Regions from separate parts of the Gottfriedia sp. OAE603 genome, predicted to be linked through region 1. Evidence: predicted binding sites of a transcription regulator. Region 1 holds the regulator's gene; each other region holds the start of a gene.
What was found. Region 1 encodes Rex, which represses fermentation and respiration genes when NADH is low (regulators of the CRP and FNR family bind a similar motif). Its sites were predicted from a motif close to TTGTGAAATATTTCACAA; they were not measured.
Positions count from the first base shown of each region.

Region 2: adhE (bifunctional acetaldehyde-CoA/alcohol dehydrogenase) is a predicted target of Rex. The motif match lies at 1,397-1,414, and genes of this name have one in related genera.
Region 3: qoxA (cytochrome aa3 quinol oxidase subunit II) is a predicted target of Rex. The motif match lies at 1,967-1,984, and genes of this name have one in related genera.

Region 1 covers NZ_JBEUNN010000001.1:3,881,454-3,884,747, forward strand. The annotation lists gene ABID96_RS19460 (CPBP family intramembrane glutamic endopeptidase) at 91-777, shown strand; gene ABID96_RS19465 (redox-sensing transcriptional repressor Rex) at 813-1,439, opposite strand; gene ABID96_RS19470 (ABC transporter ATP-binding protein) at 1,608-3,294, shown strand, end outside.
Region 2 covers NZ_JBEUNN010000001.1:1,198,754-1,202,047, forward strand. The annotation lists gene ABID96_RS05945 (YitT family protein) at 257-898, opposite strand; gene adhE (bifunctional acetaldehyde-CoA/alcohol dehydrogenase) at 1,488-3,294, shown strand, end outside.
Region 3 covers NZ_JBEUNN010000001.1:1,181,830-1,185,123, reverse strand. The annotation lists gene qoxB (cytochrome aa3 quinol oxidase subunit I) at 1-807, opposite strand, end outside; gene qoxA (cytochrome aa3 quinol oxidase subunit II) at 807-1,718, opposite strand; gene ABID96_RS05860 (DUF1904 family protein) at 2,571-2,903, shown strand; gene ABID96_RS05855 (arsenic transporter) at 3,169-3,294, shown strand, end outside.

The sequences.
Region 1 (3,294 bases):
TTTTAAGAACCATCTTAAACGAGTACAATAATGTACATGTTGTTATAAACCTTTGGGTTATGAAAATATCAACACAAAGGAGTTATCGTTTTGAAAACAAGAGATTTATGGATTTTATTAACGTATGTTTTGATTCAGTATTCTGGATTGTATGGTGTTCGTTTTCTATTAAATAGTAGTTTATATGAAGGCTTAGACAAAGAAACAGCCAAAATCGAAGCAGTGGGTTTATGGGGATGCATTAGTTTTATTACAGGTCTTCTAGTTATTTTAATTTTATTAAGAGGTCCAATCTCTATTGGAATAAAAAACCTTTCGTCTAGTTTTACGCTGACAATATTAAAATGGGCTTTAATTGGTTATGCTGTCACAATGTTTACTCAAATTGTGTGTAATCTCATTTTAATTTTAGTTTTTGATTTAGATAAAGGGTCAGAAAACACGCAGAACATTATTCAAATCGCTAAGCTAAACCCTGCCTTTATCGTCATTCCAAGTTTAATTGCACCGATATTGGAAGAAATCGTATTCCGTCGTATTATTTTTAAAAAGCTATTTGAACGTTTTCCATTTATTGTTTCTGCTGGAATTAGCTCAGTTATTTTTGCGTTCATGCACGGTGACCTGCCATTCTTTTTATCTTATTTTCTAATCGGATTTATATTTTGTTACCTATATAAACGAACAAATTCAATTTTAGTTCCAATTTTAACTCATATGTTCATGAACTCATTTGTCGTATTTCAACAAATTAAATTGTTTCATTTCATCTATTAAAAAAACCCCCATGGAAATGGGGGTTTTTAATTTACTTATTGTTGTAAGAAGTATGCTAATGTTTGTAACTCAACAGCTAAATCAATATGATGTATTCGAATATGTTCCGGAACACTAATACGTGCAGGCGTAAAATTCAAAATACCTCTTATATTTTTACCTTTTAAACGGTCTGCAATCGACTGTGCGACTTGAGCAGGAACAGTTAGAATGACGATTTGAATATCATCGTTCATTATTTCTTCTAATTTATCAAGATTATAGACTGGAACTCCACCTATTTCTGTTCCAATCTTCATTGGGTCGATATCAAACGCCATTTCAATCTTTGTATTATTGTTTTTTATAAAATTATAATGTAAAAATGCGGTTCCTAAATTCCCCACACCGATTAACGCTACTTTCATTACTTCGTGTTGGTTAAGCGCTTTCGAAAAAAATGTTAATAAATAATTTACATTATAGCCATACCCTTTTTTTCCTAAGGCACCAAAATACGAAAAATCTCTTCTAATTGTAGCGGAATCTACTTTTACTGCTTCACTTAACTCTGCTGAAGAAACTCTTTGTTTACCTGATAAAGACAAATTCTTTATAAAACGGTAATATAAAGGTAGACGTTTAGCAGTAGCTTGTGGAATTTTAATTTGTTCCGACTCCATTTTACAATCCCCCACTTACTGTTACTGTAATTCTTTTTACTATATTGTGTAAATAGCCTTCATTTTAGTAATAAAGTACTTGTTCTACTGTAAAATATACACTATATTTATGAATTTTGACAGTAAACAGTTTAATAGATAAAAAATTTTGCAATGAGGTGAAATATCTTGATCCTATTACAAGTTAATAATGTCTCCAAATATTTTGGTAGTGACATTATACTTTCAAATATTAAGTTAGAAGTTCAGACGAATGATCGAGTAGCAATTGTTGGTCGAAATGGTGCTGGTAAGTCTACTCTTTTAAAAATTATTGCCGGTGAAATATCTTATGATGGTGGAGAATTAATTAAACCAAAAGATGTCACGATTGGATATCTAGCTCAAAACTCTGGCTTACAAAGTGATCGCTCAATTTGGGAAGAATACTATTCTGTTTTTAGCCATTTGGTAGAAATGCAGGATAACATGAGAAAGCTAGAACATAAAATGACCCAAGAAGATGTTTATTCAAATCAAACAGTTTACGACAAAATTGTGAACGAATATGATCATCTTCAATTTACATTTAAAGAAAGTGGCGGATATCAATTTGAAGCAGATATTCGTTCAATTATTAGTGGTCTTGGCTTTTCAAATGAAGATTACAATACAAAAATATCATCATTAAGTGGTGGTCAGAAAACGAGACTGGCATTAGGTAAGCTATTACTAACAAAGCCTGATTTATTAATTCTGGACGAGCCTACGAACCATTTAGACATTGATACACTTAGCTGGCTTGAACGTTATTTACAATCCTACCCTGGCGCTGTATTAATCGTGTCACATGATCGCTATTTTCTTGATCAAGTTGTAAATATCGTTTATGAGATTTCAAACCACAAGCATCAAAGATATGTGGGGAATTATAGTAAGCATTTAGAACTTAAAGCTGCTCAATACGAACAAGACTTAAAACAGTTTGAGAAACAACAAGAACAAATCGCCAAGCTCGAAGATTTTGTTCAGAGAAATATCGCTCGCGCTTCTACTACTAAAAGAGCGCAAAGCCGTCGAAAACAACTAGATCGAATGGTCAGAGTAGATAAACCACAAGGAGACGAGTCTTCTGCCAATTTTTCTTTTACAATAGATAAACAAAGTGGAAATGATGTACTTAACGTTAGAGACCTTTTCATTGGTTACGACCGTGTACCGACTATAGATCAGTCAATGCAGTTTGTCCTTAATCGTGGAGATAGTGTTGCCCTAGTAGGACCAAATGGAGTTGGAAAATCAACATTACTTAAAACGATTATTGGCGATTTAGAAAAACTACAAGGCAGTATAGATTTCGGAGCAAATGTATTTATTGGTTACTATGATCAAGAACAAGCTAAATTAACATCGAACAAAAGAGTTCTTGATGAGTTATGGGATGATTATCCGTTAAAGACTGAACAAGAAATTAGAACAATCTTAGGTAACTTTTTATTCTCTGGAGATGATGTCACGAAAAATGTCTCATCTTTAAGTGGTGGTGAGAAAGCTAGATTGGCTCTTGCAAAGCTTATGATGAAAAAAGCAAATTTCTTAATTCTAGATGAGCCAACGAACCACTTAGATTTGGATAGTAAGGAAGTATTAGAAAATGCTCTACTAGATTACCCAGGAACAATCTTATTCGTTTCCCATGATCGATACTTTATGAACAGATTATCCACAAAAACATTTGAACTTGCAAAAGAAGGTTTGACTCCTTATTTAGGCGATTATGATTATTATTTATTCAAGAAAAATGAAGCATATGAAAAAGAACTGGCTGAAAAGGAAAACGCTGAAATTCAGATTCGTCAATCCAGTCATCAACCAG
Region 2 (3,294 bases), 2.7 Mb from region 1:
GTGTTTCAAATTTTGATGAATTTTACGGATCAATGTTTGAGAAATTAGGGACTTTTACAATTAAATTTGCAAAGAAACAAGAAGAAATCAGTAAAGAAAAAGAAGTATTGGCTAATTCGGTCGACGAACTATTGGATAAATATAATGATTATCGTAGACTCGCAATGCTTTTTAAGGATTGTTTGTACGATTTAGCTGCTGAAAATGTATTAAATGAATTAGAGGATTATGCTGATACAAAAAAAGATTACACGCATTAAGCGTGTAATCTTTTTCCATTTGTAGTTTTAATGGATACGGACTTTGTAAAATATTTACTTTCGTATACGAGTTCAGTTACTTTTGCACATATACCAACTGATAAAATTGTATAACCTACTTCATTCCAAGATAGGTAACTTAATGAAAAAAGAAGGATACAAGCATCAAAAATAAAGTATACTTTCCCAATAGAAATATTTGATTTCTTACTCATTAAAATCGTTATTAAATCATCTCCACCAGTCGCTCCACCGAACTTAAGAATTAAGCCAAGTCCAAAACCAGCAAAAACTCCCCCTAAAATTGCAGGAATAAAAAGATGATTTTCAAAATGTAAGGTGACCGTAGATGTTTTTTCTATGATTGAATAAAAAATTGAAAAAGAAACTGCACCAATAAAGGTATTAATCAGTAATCTTTTACCGAGAAAAAAACCAGCCATTAAAATAATGGGAATATCTAAAATTAATGTTGTTATTGATGGTGAAATATTAAAAGAATTTTTTACTAATAGCGCAATTCCTAGAAAACCACCTTCAGATAAATTGTTTTGAAAATGAAAATGGTATAAAGAAGTTGCTAAAATAAATGAACCAATCAAAATCATTAAGGTCTCACCCAAACGATTGTTTATCATTGTTATTTCCTCTTTTCGTAGTTAGTAGTTTAAAAAGTTCATTACTTAAACTAACTACGTACAAATAGCTTTTCGTAGTTAGTTTAAAAACTCCCTAACTACTACGCTATATGTCATTGAAGAAATAACATAATCGCCTGTCAACCATAGTTTCGCCTACCTTCAGTTTTATTTTAGAGTTCTATTCGTTCTCTAAATAAAAACTGCTAAGTGTAGGATAGATCTTTACGTTGCCAAATGCTCCTTCGAGCAATCATGGTTACACGTCCTTTTTTCCAGTTTTGTTAGAAAAAATCTAACAGATAAAACAAGTTCATATGAACTTATTCTTAATCTTATCATATGTTGTAAAGTTTGAAAAAAAGAAAAGATTTAACAAAAACTTAAAATTACAAAAAATAATGCAAACTACATTCGTGAAATTATTCACAAAATATACATAGCTTTTTCTTAATATGAGCGTTATATTGTATGTGTGGAGGTTGAACTAATACATACATGTGAAACTTTTCACATATTTTAGATTGATAGTGGGACGTAATTTGTTTTATATGGACTAAAACAGTCCACATTTGAAGGAGGACTACTGATGACCGTTCAAGAGAAAGAAAGAAAAGACTTGGTTAACGCTTCAACTATTGTAAACGAATTAGTTATAAAAGGACAAATAGCATTAAAAGAATTTGAAAACTATGAGCAAGATGAGATTAATAAAATTGTTCATTCAATGGTACTCGCAGGATTAGACCAGCACATGAGATTAGCCAAAATGGCGCTAGATGAAACTGGGAGAGGGGTATATGAAGATAAAATTATTAAAAACTTATTTGCAACCGAATATATATGGAATTCAATTAAAAATAATAAAACGGTAGGCATTATTAATGAAGATAAACAAACAGGGATTATAGAAATAGCTGAACCAGTAGGGGTAATTGCTGGTGTAACTCCTACAACGAATCCAACCTCTACAACACTGTTTAAAGCCATTATTGCGATAAAAACTAGAAATCCAATTATTTTTGCTTTTCACCCTTCAGCTCAAAAATGTAGTCGAGAAGCAGCTAGAATCGTTCATGAAGCAGCAGTAAAAGCAGGTGCACCTAAAAATTGTATTCAATGGATTGAAGAGCCATCAATAGAAGCTACTAAAAGCTTGATGAATCATGAAGGGGTAGCACTTGTTTTAGCAACAGGTGGAGCTGGTATGGTAAAGTCAGCTTACAGTACCGGGAAGCCGGCTTTAGGAGTTGGCCCTGGTAACGTACCATGTTATATCGAAAAATCAGCAAATAAAAAGTGCGCAGTCAATGATTTAATCCTTTCAAAAACGTTCGATAATGGTATGATTTGTGCTTCTGAGCAGGCAGTCATCATAGATGAGGACATTTATGATGAAGTAAAACATGAACTGAAGGAAAACAAATGCTATTATGTATCAAAAGAAGAGAAGAAAAAATTAGAAAGTCTTGTAATTAACGAACAAACATGTGCTGTTAATAGTGATATTGTAGGGAAATCTGCTTTTGAAATTGCAAAACTTGCAGGAATAGATGTTCCAGTGGATACAAAAATCTTGATAGCTGAATGTTTTTCCGTTGGTGAAAAAGAACCACTAACAAGGGAAAAGTTAAGTCCTGTATTAGCTGCTATTAAAGTGAAAGGATATGAAGAAGGATTTAAACGTTGTGAAGAAATGTTAGAGTTAGGTGGGTTAGGACACTCAGCAGTAATTCATAGCGAAAATGAAGAAATTCAAAGAAACTTTGGACTTAAAATGAAAGCTTGTAGAATTATTATTAATTCACCATCGTCACATGGGGGAATTGGAGATTTGTATAATGCATTTATTCCTTCACTTACGCTCGGGTGTGGTTCTCACGGTAAGAACTCAGTTTCATCAAATGTATCAACAGTACATTTATTAAATATTAAAAAGTTAGGCAGACGAAATACAAATATGCAATGGTTTAAACTGCCACCTAAAATTTACTTTGAAAAGTATTCAACAGGGTATTTAGAAAAAATGCCAAATATTTCAAAAGCCTTTATTGTGACAGATGAAGCGATGGTCAAACTAGGTTATGTCGACATCATTAAATATTATTTGGAAAAACGGGAAAATAATGTTCAGATTGAAATATTTTCTGATGTCGAGCCTGACCCTTCAGATCATACTGTTTTTAAAGGTGCAGAAAGAATGCAATTATTTCAACCAGATACAATTATCGCATTCGGTGGTGGTTCTGCAATGGATGCTGCAAAAGGTATGTGGATGTTTTATGAATATCCGTCGACTTCATTTGATGGCCCAAAACAAAAGTTTCTAGATATTCGTAAACGTTCATATCAATATCCTAAGTTAGGTCGTAAGGCGAGCTTTGTCGCAATTCCAA
Region 3 (3,294 bases), 2.7 Mb from region 1:
CATATCCATTCCACCATTTGCCATTGTAAAGAACTGAGCTCCAAACATACGATCAAACATCATTAAAGCAAGAGCTACTGTTAATACTGGGAATGCAAATAAAATAATAACGTTTGTAATTAAGATACTCCAAGTAAACATCGGCATTTTCATTAATGTCATACCAGGTGCACGCATTTTTAAGATTGTTACAATAAAGTTAATACCGGTCATTAATGTACCTAAACCAGCTATTTGTAGTGCAATTGCATAATAGTTATTCCCTACACCCGGGCTAAATTCTTTACCGGCTAGTGGGAAATATGCTGTCCAACCTGCATCAGGTGAACCACCGATGATGAAACTTACATTTAATAACATTGCTCCAGCAAAGAATAACCAGAAGCTAACTGCATTTAAATATGGAAATGCTACGTCTCTTGCCCCAATTTGAAGAGGAATAACGATGTTCATTAAACCGATAATGAACGGCATTGCCATAAAGAGAATCATAATAAGACCATGTGTTGTAAAAATCTCATTATAATGTTGAGCATCTAAAATTTTTAAATCTGGACCCGCAAGTTGAGCTCGCATTAATAATGCATCAACCCCTCCACGGAACAGCATTAATAGTGCACATAATATATACATAACACCAATTCGCTTATGGTCAACTGTTGTTAACCATTCAGTCCATAAATAACCCCATTTTTTAAATTTGGTTAAACCAATTACAATAGCAAGTGATACTAAAACAATACTTACCATTGCTCCATAAATCATTGGTTCACCTGTTACAAAAAAGTGATCCCATTTGAAACCCATTATTTATCCCCCTCCATGTCCATATCCATCTCGTGGTGGTCATGTGTACCACTTTCACTATCTGATGAACCATGATGATGGCCAGCATTTTCACCTTCTGGAGCTGGTCTAAATTCTAAATGAGTAGAAGTATAGGTTTTTCTACCTAAATGTTCTATTTCTAGTAATTTATCAAACTCTTTTTCTGTTAGAGCAGGTGCTGTTTCTTTTACATCAGTAACCCAGCTATTAAATTCATTATCGTTCATTGCTAATACTTCAAATTCCATACCAGCAAAGCCCTCACCATTGAAATTACTATTTTTCCCTATGAATGAACCTTCACTTGAAGCAACAAAATTCAATTTTGTAACCATATCACTCATTGCATATTTTTGACCACCTAATTGTGGAACCCAGAAACTAGTGATTGGTCCGAAAGAATATAAACGGAATTCTACATGTCTGTTTGTAGGAATATTCACATAGTTAACTGTTTCAATCCCTTGTTCTGGATATGAGAAGTGCCATTTCCAGTTTGATGAACTAGCATAAATGACAAGCGTTTTATCATTTTCATGTCCTTTTGGTACAGTTTCAACAGCTGTTGTCGTTTTTACCGTTACGACTGATAAAATAGTTACGATCACAACCGGTATAACTGTCCAAATAATTTCAAGCCACTTACTTCCTTCTTCATGAGGAGGCTCATAATCTTCTGGTAGTTTACTAGCACGATATTTATTAATAATGACAATAAATAGAATATAAACGACTAATAATACCCCTAACATCATCAACATCGAAAAAATAATTGTATCTGCTTGTGTTTTTGCAACAGGTCCTTTTGGATCAAGAACGGCTATTTTTTCACAAGCACCCATAATGACCGCAATCATCATAACCATGATGCTCATTAGAAATTTTTTCATTTCATTCTTCCTTCCTCTAAATTAAGTAAAAGTTCAAAAACGATTCTAAAATAGAATGCAAATTAAGTATGTTTATAAATTGTCACTGTAATGACAAACAATATCCACAGTTATAGTAAAATACTTTAAATAAAAAAACAAACAATTAATTAGCAATTTGAACTTTAAAAATTAGTGTTCACATTTTAGACATAATTCCATTTATCAAAAACCTTCTTAATCCTATATATAGCAAGTGTTCAACCCTTATGTTACCTTTTTCACAACGTTCACATTTTAGACAAATATTAGATTCACATTAAATTTTTATTCTAAAGTTTAAAATTTTAAAAACAATAAATTAGTATAATATTTAGATAATTTAAAGGATGATATCTTCTTCAAAATCTCTTTATAAATTCTACAAACACAAAAAAAAAACGCAGATAATCTGCGTTTTTGTACAGGCAATTAGGGTGAAGAGGAAAATAGATGTCCTAGCACATTTTCCTCTTCTATAGGGTTTGGGGGCTCTAGGGTTGAATCCAAAATTAGGACCAATCCAAGAACATTTAAAAACAATGGCTTATACTTAAAACTTCTATATGAGATTAGAATAACACAATTGAAAATGATTATCAATAGCAATTATATTTTTTTCTTTTAATAACCTACTTTTTTATAGAGATTGGTATTTGTATCATTGAATTTACACAATGTTGATTACTGAAGAATGTGCCAAACTCCCTAGTGAAAATTGGTATTAATGAGACGGCACAGGCACTTTATATAATTTTCATTTTAGCATTAGCTTTTCATTACTTTTTTTCGTTATAATTAATTCCATATTATAGTAAGTAAGGAGTAATGATTATGCCGCAACTATTATTTAGAGGATTTAATGTAGAAGATATTTGCCAAATAAGTAAACCATTAGTAGATGAATTAGCAGAAATATGTGAATGTGGAACAGATAATTTTGTTCTTGAATGTCTTCATTCTACTTCAATATTCGATGGTAAAGTCATAGAAGTCTTCCCTTTTATAGAAGTAAAATGGTTTGAAAGAGGCCTAGAAACGAGAGATCTATTTTCAGCATCCATCACAAAATATATCCAGTCTTTAAAAATACCTGAATTTGAAATTGCATTTTCTACATTTCGAGAAGATAGTTATTATGTAAATGGAAAAAGATGTTTTGATTAACTAAATGTTATTTTGAAATAAAATATCCAAAAACCAGACTAGCGTAGCTGACTAGTCTGGTTTTTGTGTTTTTATACACATTTTCTAGGCGTTTCACATAATAGACAACTATCTTTATGGGGTATTTATACTATCTGGACAAACATACAATCTTAGAAAATTAGACAAGTAACTAAGTACAAGTTTGATAAAATTGAATATTAGTATATTAATCGGACAAGTAGGTGTCAAAACAAAACTTCCTTGTAAAGAAAGGTGAATAAAAATGAATTTTGAAATTGTAGTGACTGCTTTTGTATTTATCATGACGATGGCAGTCATATTTTGGAGGCCAAAAGGAATTAATGAGGCTTGGCCTGCGACAATTGGAGCGCTGATCATTTTAGCAACA